DNA from 2 places in the Lysinibacillus sp. HST-98 genome. Region 1 is predicted to be linked to the other one. Evidence: riboswitches for the same ligand, from Rfam matches in the RefSeq annotation. Region 1 holds a riboswitch; the other holds the start of a gene.
What was found. Region 1 has a riboswitch for cyclic di-AMP ahead of JIN86_RS03170 (TrkH family potassium uptake protein). Riboswitches for the same ligand answer to the same signal wherever they lie in the genome.

Region 1 (4,615 bases):
ATACATACCCTTCTTCTGTCGTGGTTGCATCCATTAACACAAGCCTGTTTAAGACATGCAGTTTTTTTCCGAAAAATTTCATCAGAATCACCATTCCTATCATCGCTATCACAACCGCAATGAGAATTGCTACTATCATTTGCATCATATTTGCACCTGCCAGTATCAGACTTAGTACTATTAAGACACCACCTAAAATACCAACAATTCCACCTGGGACAAAAAACTCTGCAATTAAAAGGGCTAACCCAACAATAAATAACAATAATGTTTCATATCCCGCAAAGCCGGCCACCATATGTCCAAAGAAGAATAAACCAAGTGCTGATAAGCCCATTATACCTGGAACACCAAATCCTGGCGAATAAAGCTCCATCACAAGTCCTAAACTAGCGATAGACAATAGAATAGGTACAATGATGGGATTTGTAATAAAACGAGCTAATTTTTCAGAAAAGGTCGGTTCAATGGGAACAACATCACTACCATTCAAGTTGGTTACGTCTAAAAGCTCCTGAAAATCCTTAACCGTCCCTTCAGAATATTTAACCTTTAATGCTTCTGAGGCAGATAGGGTTAACAAATTCTTTCCGCCAGCACGGTATTCTGGTAGTTCATAGTTGGTATCTGCCATTGCTAATGCATACTTAGGGTTGCGCCCTGACGTTTCTGCTGCTGCTTTCATTTGAGCAAGCCAAGCGCTATTAGCCTTTAGGTCGGCCGCATTACCTGCTGAATCGATAACTGCCGCTGCACCGATTGTTCCATTTGGAACCATGTAGATCTCATCCGCATGTAAGGCTAAAAAAGCTCCTGCTGAGTGCGCATCCTTATTAATATAAGCAATCGTCCTTATTTGCGTTGCATCCATAAGCATGGCGATATCATTGGCCGCATTCACAAAACCGCCAGGCGTATGTATTTCTAAGATAATCGCCTCTGCATTGTTTTCTTCAGCCTCTTTAAAAGCTCGTTCTAAAAATGCATGAAGTCCTCGTTCTACTTCATTATGAATCAGAACATGATAAACCTTATTACTGGCAAAAGCCGAAGTTAATGGAAACGCTAACAAAAAAGTCATCCATATCACTAGTAAATAGCTGAGGATTCTCCGTTTTCGCATCTTTTCCCCTCCCTTCTAACATGCCTCTCCTCTGTATATACGGTCAATCATGCGAAAAGTTTCACAAATCTTAAAAATTTATTCACTTATTTATCATTCGATCTAATGCAATTACCAACAGTATGTGCAAAAAAGCCGAATGAATCAAAGTGAATTCATTCGGCTTTTTCATATGTACGTAAAGTTGAGCAATGTAAAATACCTGAAATTAATCAAAAATGTGATTAATTTCAGGTATAACTTTGTCTGCTCAGTGAATCATACAATTGCGTGTTATGAACGTAGGGATTTTTAATGGGAAATTAAATTACCACTTACGTTTACGTGCAGCTTCTGATTTCTTTTTACGTTTTACGCTAGGTTTTTCGTAGAACTCGCGCTTTCTAACTTCTTGAATTGTACCACTTTTTGATACAGTACGTTTGAAGCGGCGAAGAGCATCTTCAAGCGATTCGTTTTTGCGAACGACAGTTTTTGACATCTCTCTTTCCCTCCCTCCGAACACACGTCAATACACAATTAGGCAAATCACCTTCTGTTGTGTACTAAAAAATTATATCGTATTGTCTAATAATGGTCAATAGAAAGTATGCGAAATTATCAAGTGAATTTTTGGTTTTATTTTTGCTCGAATTATTCATACAGAAATCGCCCACAATAAAAATAATTACATTTTCCTAACAATTAAGGGGTTTACAAAAAATAGAATAAGGGCGTAGAATAATCACATTCAATTTCATATCGGCCAAATCTCAACTATTTGAGAACGGAGGAACCAATTTTTTGGGGTTAATTCTGCTTTAGCAGAAGGGATGAGAAAGCTCTTTCGCCATCCTACCCGTCAGCTAACTTCGTCGGCTAAAGCGAAGGAGGTCGTTATTGACCACCATTATGAGCATGCTTTCTGTCATTTTCATGCTCTTATCGTAGGTCTTTTTATTATGCCATTTAACAAACAGTTGTTTACTATTCAGAATTGAGGAAAATAAAATGAACAATTTTAAAAGAGCATTAAACCCTCCAAAAGTTCTCGTATTGGGCTTTGCTCTCATTATTGCCATAGGGACGTTTCTTTTAACAATGCCATTTTCTACAGAGGATGGGAAGGGTTTGCCCTTTTTAGATGCTTTATTCACTGCTACATCAGCTACTTGTGTCACTGGATTAATTGTAGTTGATACAGGTGATACGTTCTCTACTTTTGGCGAAGTGATTCTTTTATTCTTAATCCAAATTGGCGGTTTAGGATTTATGACATTTGCCACATTATTATTTTTACTGCTTGGAAAGAAAATTTCATTAAAAGAAAGACTGCTGCTTAAAGAAGCATTTAATAATATCTCCATAGCTGGTCTTGTTCGATTAGTAAAAAGAATATTGCTTTTTACAGCATGTATTGAAATAATTGGTGGTCTTATTCTATCGATTCGTTTTTCTTTTGATATGCCCATTGGAAAGGCCCTTTATTTTGGATTTTTTCATGCCATATCCAACTTCAACAACGCTGGCTTCGATTTAATGGGTGGCTTTAACGGAATGACTGCCTATGTTGATGACCCCTTTGTTGTTTTCACCATCTGTGCTCTTATTACAATCGGTGGATTAGGCTTTATTGTTATGAATGAATTGTATGAATATCGTGTGACTAAAAGGCTTTCTGTCCATTCAAAAATAGTCTTAGTAACCACACTTTTGCTAACTGCTAGTGGAACCATTTTGATATTTTTGTTTGAGTATGGCAACCAAAAGACACTTGGATCATTATCCGAATGGGGTAAAGTGTTAGGTTCGCTTTACCAAGCGGTTACACCACGAACTGCTGGCTCCAATACACTGGCTATTGGAGACTTAACGCATTCTACATTATTTTTAATGATCATTTTCATGTTTATTGGGGCAGGCTCTGGGTCGACTGCTGGAGGTATTAAAATCACAACCTTTGCTGTTTTAGTGGCTACTATGTGGTCACAAATTCGAGGAAAAGAAGATGTCGTTCTCTTTAAACGTAGAATTGTCACTGAAACTATTTTAAAGGCTTTGACGGTTACAATGTGTGGAGGATTAATTGTTGTAGTCGTGACGATTCTTCTCAGTATCACGGAACAGCATCATAGCTTTATGATGTATTTATTTGAGGCTACCTCTGCATTTGGTACTGTTGGTCTTTCGATGGGCCTAACCCCAGATCTAACACCTGCTGGTCGTCTTCTTCTGGTTATTACCATGTTCGCAGGAAGAGTAGGACCACTAACCATTGCTTTTGCCATTGCAAAACGAAGAAAAAAAGAGAGTTTCCGCCACCCAAAAGGAAACATTATGATTGGATAACCAAATGAGAGGAAGGCAAAACGCTATGACCATTAAACAATACGCTGTGATTGGCTTAGGTAGATTCGGAACAAGCGTCGCTCGCAGATTGCATGAAGCTGGACAGGAAATATTAGGAATTGATATAAATGAAGAAAGAGTAGAGGATGCCGAACCCTATGTGACTCACGCTGTGGTTGCAGATACAACAGAAGAAAAAGCCTTAAAATCGATTGGTATTGGTAACTTCGATTGTGTTATCGTGGCGATCGGTAATGATATGCAATCTAGTATTTTAACCGTCTCTTTATTAAAAGAGCTAGGGATCAAAAAAGTGATTGCAAAGGCACTGGGTAAAAGACATGGGCAAGTGTTAGATAAAGTAGGAGCTGATTGGATTATTTACCCAGAAAGGGATATGGGTGAACGTGTGGCTAATCAACTCCTATCCCCAAATATGTTGAATTATATCGAATTATCAAAGGAATACAGTATTGAAGAAATTATGATTCCTTCCAAAATGGCTGGACAAAACCTTCGTGACTTAGACTTGCGTGCAAAATATAACGTCAGTGTAATTGCGATTGTGCGCGAGGGAGAAATTATTATCTCCCCTTCTCCTGAGCAAATTATTGAAAAGGAAGATTTATTAGTAATGATTGGTCATCGAAAAGATCTTAGCTTATTCTCAAATATTCAATAACCACAACAAGGCTGTGTCAAGTTCACCTTGATACAGCCAGCCATTTTTGTCTTAGAAAACTTTCTTTTGATCTCTATCATCTTTTAAAATTTCAACAGCCTCTCTGAAGCGTTGGGAATGAACAATTTCCCGTTCACGTAAAAACTTCAAACTATCATTTAAATCCGTGTCATCTGATAAGTCAATAATCCATTGATATGTGGCACGCGCCTTTTCTTCAGCTGCAATATCCTCATACAAATCCGCTATAGGGTCACCCTTTGCTTGAATATAGGTTGCTGTGAATGGTACACCTGAGGCGTTTTGATAGAATAGAGCCCGATCGTGATTTACATAATGATCACCCAAACCAGCTTCTTTCAGCATTTCTGGTGTTGCATCCTTTGTTAGCTTATAAATCATCGTGGCAATCATTTCTAAATGTGAAAATTCCTCTGTTGCTATATCGGTCAATAACCCTACTACTTTGTCAGGAATCGTAT
Region 2 (4,615 bases), on a different contig from region 1:
TCAGTTAAATGCACAAACCAACCTACAGCAAGTATTAAGAGCCTATATGCCAACAGATGGTGCCGTTTATATAAATGATGGTGAACTTTTGAAAACGAAGGTTCAGGCTACACTCGAAATGCAAGAGGTACCTTCTATTACCTATACAATGCCTGCCATTTGGATCGACGGAACGGTGGTGGACATAACTTTGCAGCAATCTATGGAAGAAGTAGAGCGGACATTAGATTTGTTAAAGTTCATCTTAGTTGTTGTATCTGTTGTGGCATCGATTCCTATTTTCCTAGCGAGCTTTGTACTCGGTCGACTTATTTTATTACCGTTAGAACGTTTAAATGAGACCATGCGCAAAAGTGCATCTACTGGGAAATATGAAAAAATAGATACCACAGAAAAAGGTGGGGACGAATTAACAAACATAAACCGCACTTTTAATATGATGATGGAGAAGCTTGAACAACATTATCAGAAGCAACAAGAATTTGTATCAAATGCCTCCCATGAATTAAAAACTCCTATAACTGTCATTGAAAGCTATGCAAAACTACTCCTAAGGAGGGGGTTTGATAATCGGGAGGTTGCTCAGGAATCCTTACAAGCTATTGCCAATGAATCATCTCGTATGCATGAAATGGTATTGCAATTGCTAGAACTAGCTAAAAACAAAGAGCAATTGGACGTTCATTTCGAACAACTAGAGCTTGCCCCGTTCTTAAATAAAGTAGCTTTACAAATGGAACAGGCTTATCATCGAACATTTAGAATTGATGAGCAGATTCCAAAGTATATTTATAGTGATGAAAAAATATTGAAGCAACTACTTTTTATTTTGCTGGATAATGCTAGGAAATATAGTGAGGATGAAGTACGTATTCAAGCCACTGAAACAACCAATCATGTACGTATTACCATCCAAGATTTTGGTATTGGTATTCCAATCGAGCATATTCCTCATTTGTTTGAGCGTTTTTATCGTGTAACAGAGGATCGTAATCGTAAAACAGGTGGTTCGGGGCTAGGGCTAGCAATAGCACATGAACTGGCACAACAACTAGGTATAACAATAGATGTGAAAAGTAAGCTAGGGGAAGGCTCGAGCTTTACTTTATGTATACCAAAGGAGGGACAGCAATGAAAAAGTGGATGTTAGTAATTGTTGGTATTATCCTTTGTAGTGGAGTAATTTGGTTTGTTCAACATCGTTATTTTTACGTTCAACCTATTAGTGAAGCGGAGGCTATTCGCCATATTGAGACTATCTACAATGGTCATGTTACACAAGTTGAAAAACAAGGAAATACCTTGGAAATGCTTTTTACGCGAGAGAATGTCAAGTATGCAGCTATACTTGATGTTACGACACAAAAGGTAACTGCTCTAATCATGAAAGAAGGACAAAGTAAATTACTATTAACAGAAAAGCAGATCAGACAAATGGTTAAAAAGGAATATGGAGATGTAGAAAGCGTTATGCTTACAGACTCCGTTTATACTGTACGTGTTGAAAATAAGAAAATTCAAATGGATTTAACCCTTGATGGTTATACTGGCGAACTACTGGCAGAGAAAAAGGTTGAGCCACAAGAACAACCTATCGAAGAGCCTATTATTACTGAGCAACAGGCTATTCAAATAGCTCTTAAGCAATTAAAGGGTGAAGTGGATTCAGTTGATTTTGAAGAAACCTCAGAGGGTGGTTACTATTTAGTTGAGATTGAAACGCAGGAGGACGAAGCTACATTTCAAATTCATGCTGTTTCAGGAAAAGTACTGTCTGTAACATGGGATGACGATCATTAAATCATTCTCATGAAATTCTAATGTTCCTCTTATAGTTCTATCATCTTCACTTGGTAAGCTAAGTTTAGATAAAACAAAGGAGAGATGAACATGAAAAAAATGATAATGATTCCAGCACTAGTAATTACTCTTGGAGTGGGTGCAGCGATTGGCTCGACGACTTTATTATCAGGAAATGCCCAAGAAAAAAAGGTCTTATCCATGCAGGAAATTGAGAAGAAAGCGCTAGCGGTAGTGGATGGTACAGTTGCCAATATCGAATTTGACCAAAATCAGTTTAGCTCTATTTATGAAGTAGAGGTGTATACAGATACAGAAGAATATGATTTAAAATTTGATGCTTATAGTGGGAAATTACTCAAGCAGAAAAAGGAACGTCTAGATGACGATGATTGGGATGATCATATTCCTGCTACGACTGCTACAACAAAAATAATTACAAAAGAGCAGGCTGTCAAGACAGCCCAAACAAAAGCAAAGGGTAAAGTGACAAAAATTAAACTTGATGATGGTGTATATGAAATTGAATTAAAAGACGGTCAATATGAATACGAAGTAGATGTGGATGCAGTCTCTGGGAACATTATAGATTTTGAACAAGGCTTTGATGACTAATTTAATGAGCTGTCTTAAAGGGAGAACATACCTTTAAGGCAGTTTTATTGTTTTTATTGTGGGTATTTACTAGATATTCAGGAAATTTACTTTAAGAAGTGGTTATTTATATGTTCAAAAAAGAAAAATTTTCTTCTTTACTTTTTCAATTAGCAGGCGTACTATGACATCATTATAAAAGTTTCAAATTTCTAAATCGCTGAAGCAACTAAACGCGGGGGAACCAATTTTGATGGATGGCATAGCCATTCTTGGGGTGAATCTCTTCCTTTTGGAGGAGTAGGGCTACTCAGGCCCGAATCCGACAGCTAACCTCGTAAGCGTTAAGAGCAGAAAAGTGGAGCTTGGCAGACGGATGAGCGTCTACAAGTCTTATTTAGTGATGACTTGTAGGCGTTTTTTGATGTCATTTAGAAAGGCGAAACACATTCTATGAAACTAGAAGGTGTTTATCAATGAAATCCTCATTCAAACGTTATGTAATCGGCAAACCATTAAGATCCGATGCGTTAGGGGAACAAAAGCTAAGTAAAACAAAGGCATTGGCTATATTATCGTCAGATGCATTGTCGTCAGTAGCCTATGGACCAGAACAAATTTTAATTGTTCTGATGACGGTAGGTACAATGGCTTTTTGGTATACTTTACCTATTGCCGCTGGAGTGGTTATTCTACTCGTGGCATTGATTTTATCCTATCGTCAAGTTATCTTCGCCTATCCACATGGGGGAGGCGCTTATGTCGTATCACGAGAAAATTTAGGCGTGAATGCAGGTCTTGTTGCAGGGGGTTCTTTGCTTGTTGATTATATTTTAACGGTAGCAGTAAGTGTGTCGGCTGGGACAGATGCCATTACATCTGCATTTCCAAGTCTTCATGCTTATAATGTACCCATTGCTATTATATTTGTGATTTTCTTAACGATTTTAAACTTGCGAGGTGTAACAGAGTCAGCCTCTATCTTGGCTTACCCAGTTTATCTATTTGTAGGCGTTATGCTGTTGCTAATCGGGATTGGGCTCTATAATGTGGCAACTGGACAGGTGCCTGCAGAGTTACATCCAAAGATTGGTACACCAGTGGCAGGGATTAGCCTATTTATTTTATTAAAGGCATTTGCATCAGGAAGTTCAGCGTTAACAGGAGTAGAGGCTATTTCTAACGCCATACCTAATTTTAGAAATCCTGCTCCAAATAATGCTGCTAAAACGCTTTTAGTAATGGGCGCCATTTTAGCCGTTTTATTCATCGGGATTGTTAGTCTAGCTTATTTTTATGGCGTTGCACCAACAGAAGAAGCAACAGTCGTTTCCCAACTAGCAGAAGCTAGTGTTGGTCGGAATTTTCTTTATTATATTGTCCAGGGGACAACTGCAATGATTTTAGTACTTGCCGCAAACACAGGGTATTCAGCATTTCCCTTGCTTGCTGTGAATTTATCGAAGGATGGTTTTATCCCAAGAATCTTCCAAATCCGAGGGGACCGTCTTGGCTATTCAAATGGTATTTTAATGCTAGGTATTGCTGCCATTGTTTTAATTATACTTTTTGACGGGGCCACAGAGCATTTAATTCCGCTCTATGCAGTAGGCGTATTTATTCCCTTTACATTAGCGCAAACGGGGATGATGAGAAAATGGTGGCGCGAAAAACCTAAAGGCTGGGTAGCAAGATTTACGATCAATACAATTGGGGCCGCTATCTCTTTCATCGTGGCAATGATGTTTTTTGTGACAAAAATGTCTCAAGTTTGGCCAGTGTTTATCTTTTTACCAATTATTATTTTTGTATTCCATCGCATTAAGCAACATTATCAAGCTGTTGGAGAACAGTTAAGATTAAATCATGAGGAACTGGCTACTATTGAGGGGAATGTTTTCATTGTGCCAGTAGCTGGTATAACAAAGGTGGTTGAAAACTCTCTACATTATGCCAAATCACTTAAGGTTGATAAAGTGATAGCCTTTTACGTAGCTTTCGATCAAGCAGATGCAAAAGCTTTTGAAGAGAAGTGGAATGTCTGGCAACCTGATGTACGATTAGTTACCTACTATTCACCATATCGCAGCATTACACAGCCATTAATTAAATTTATTGATAAAGTAGAACATCAATGTACGAAGACAGGTCATAAAGTAACGGTTGTTATCCCTCAATTCTTACCGAAAAAAGGGTGGCATCATATGCTACACAACCAATC

Region 2: linked by a shared signal. The riboswitch ahead of JIN86_RS22475 (APC family permease) and the one ahead of JIN86_RS03170 (TrkH family potassium uptake protein) in region 1 are both predicted to bind cyclic di-AMP.

The regions. Positions count from the first base shown of each region.
Region 1 covers NZ_JAENHX010000001.1:629,043-633,657, forward strand. The annotation lists gene JIN86_RS03160 (NfeD family protein) at 1-1,123, opposite strand, end outside; gene rpsU (30S ribosomal protein S21) at 1,431-1,604, opposite strand; cyclic di-AMP (ydaO/yuaA leader) riboswitch at 1,857-1,998, shown strand; gene JIN86_RS03170 (TrkH family potassium uptake protein) at 2,114-3,451, shown strand; gene JIN86_RS03175 (potassium channel family protein) at 3,477-4,133, shown strand; gene JIN86_RS03180 (manganese catalase family protein) at 4,185-4,615, opposite strand, start outside.
Region 2 covers NZ_JAENHX010000015.1:13,233-17,847, forward strand. The annotation lists gene JIN86_RS22460 (sensor histidine kinase) at 1-1,135, shown strand, start outside; gene JIN86_RS22465 (PepSY domain-containing protein) at 1,132-1,800, shown strand; gene JIN86_RS22470 (PepSY domain-containing protein) at 1,891-2,415, shown strand; cyclic di-AMP (ydaO/yuaA leader) riboswitch at 2,603-2,752, shown strand; gene JIN86_RS22475 (APC family permease) at 2,871-4,615, shown strand, end outside.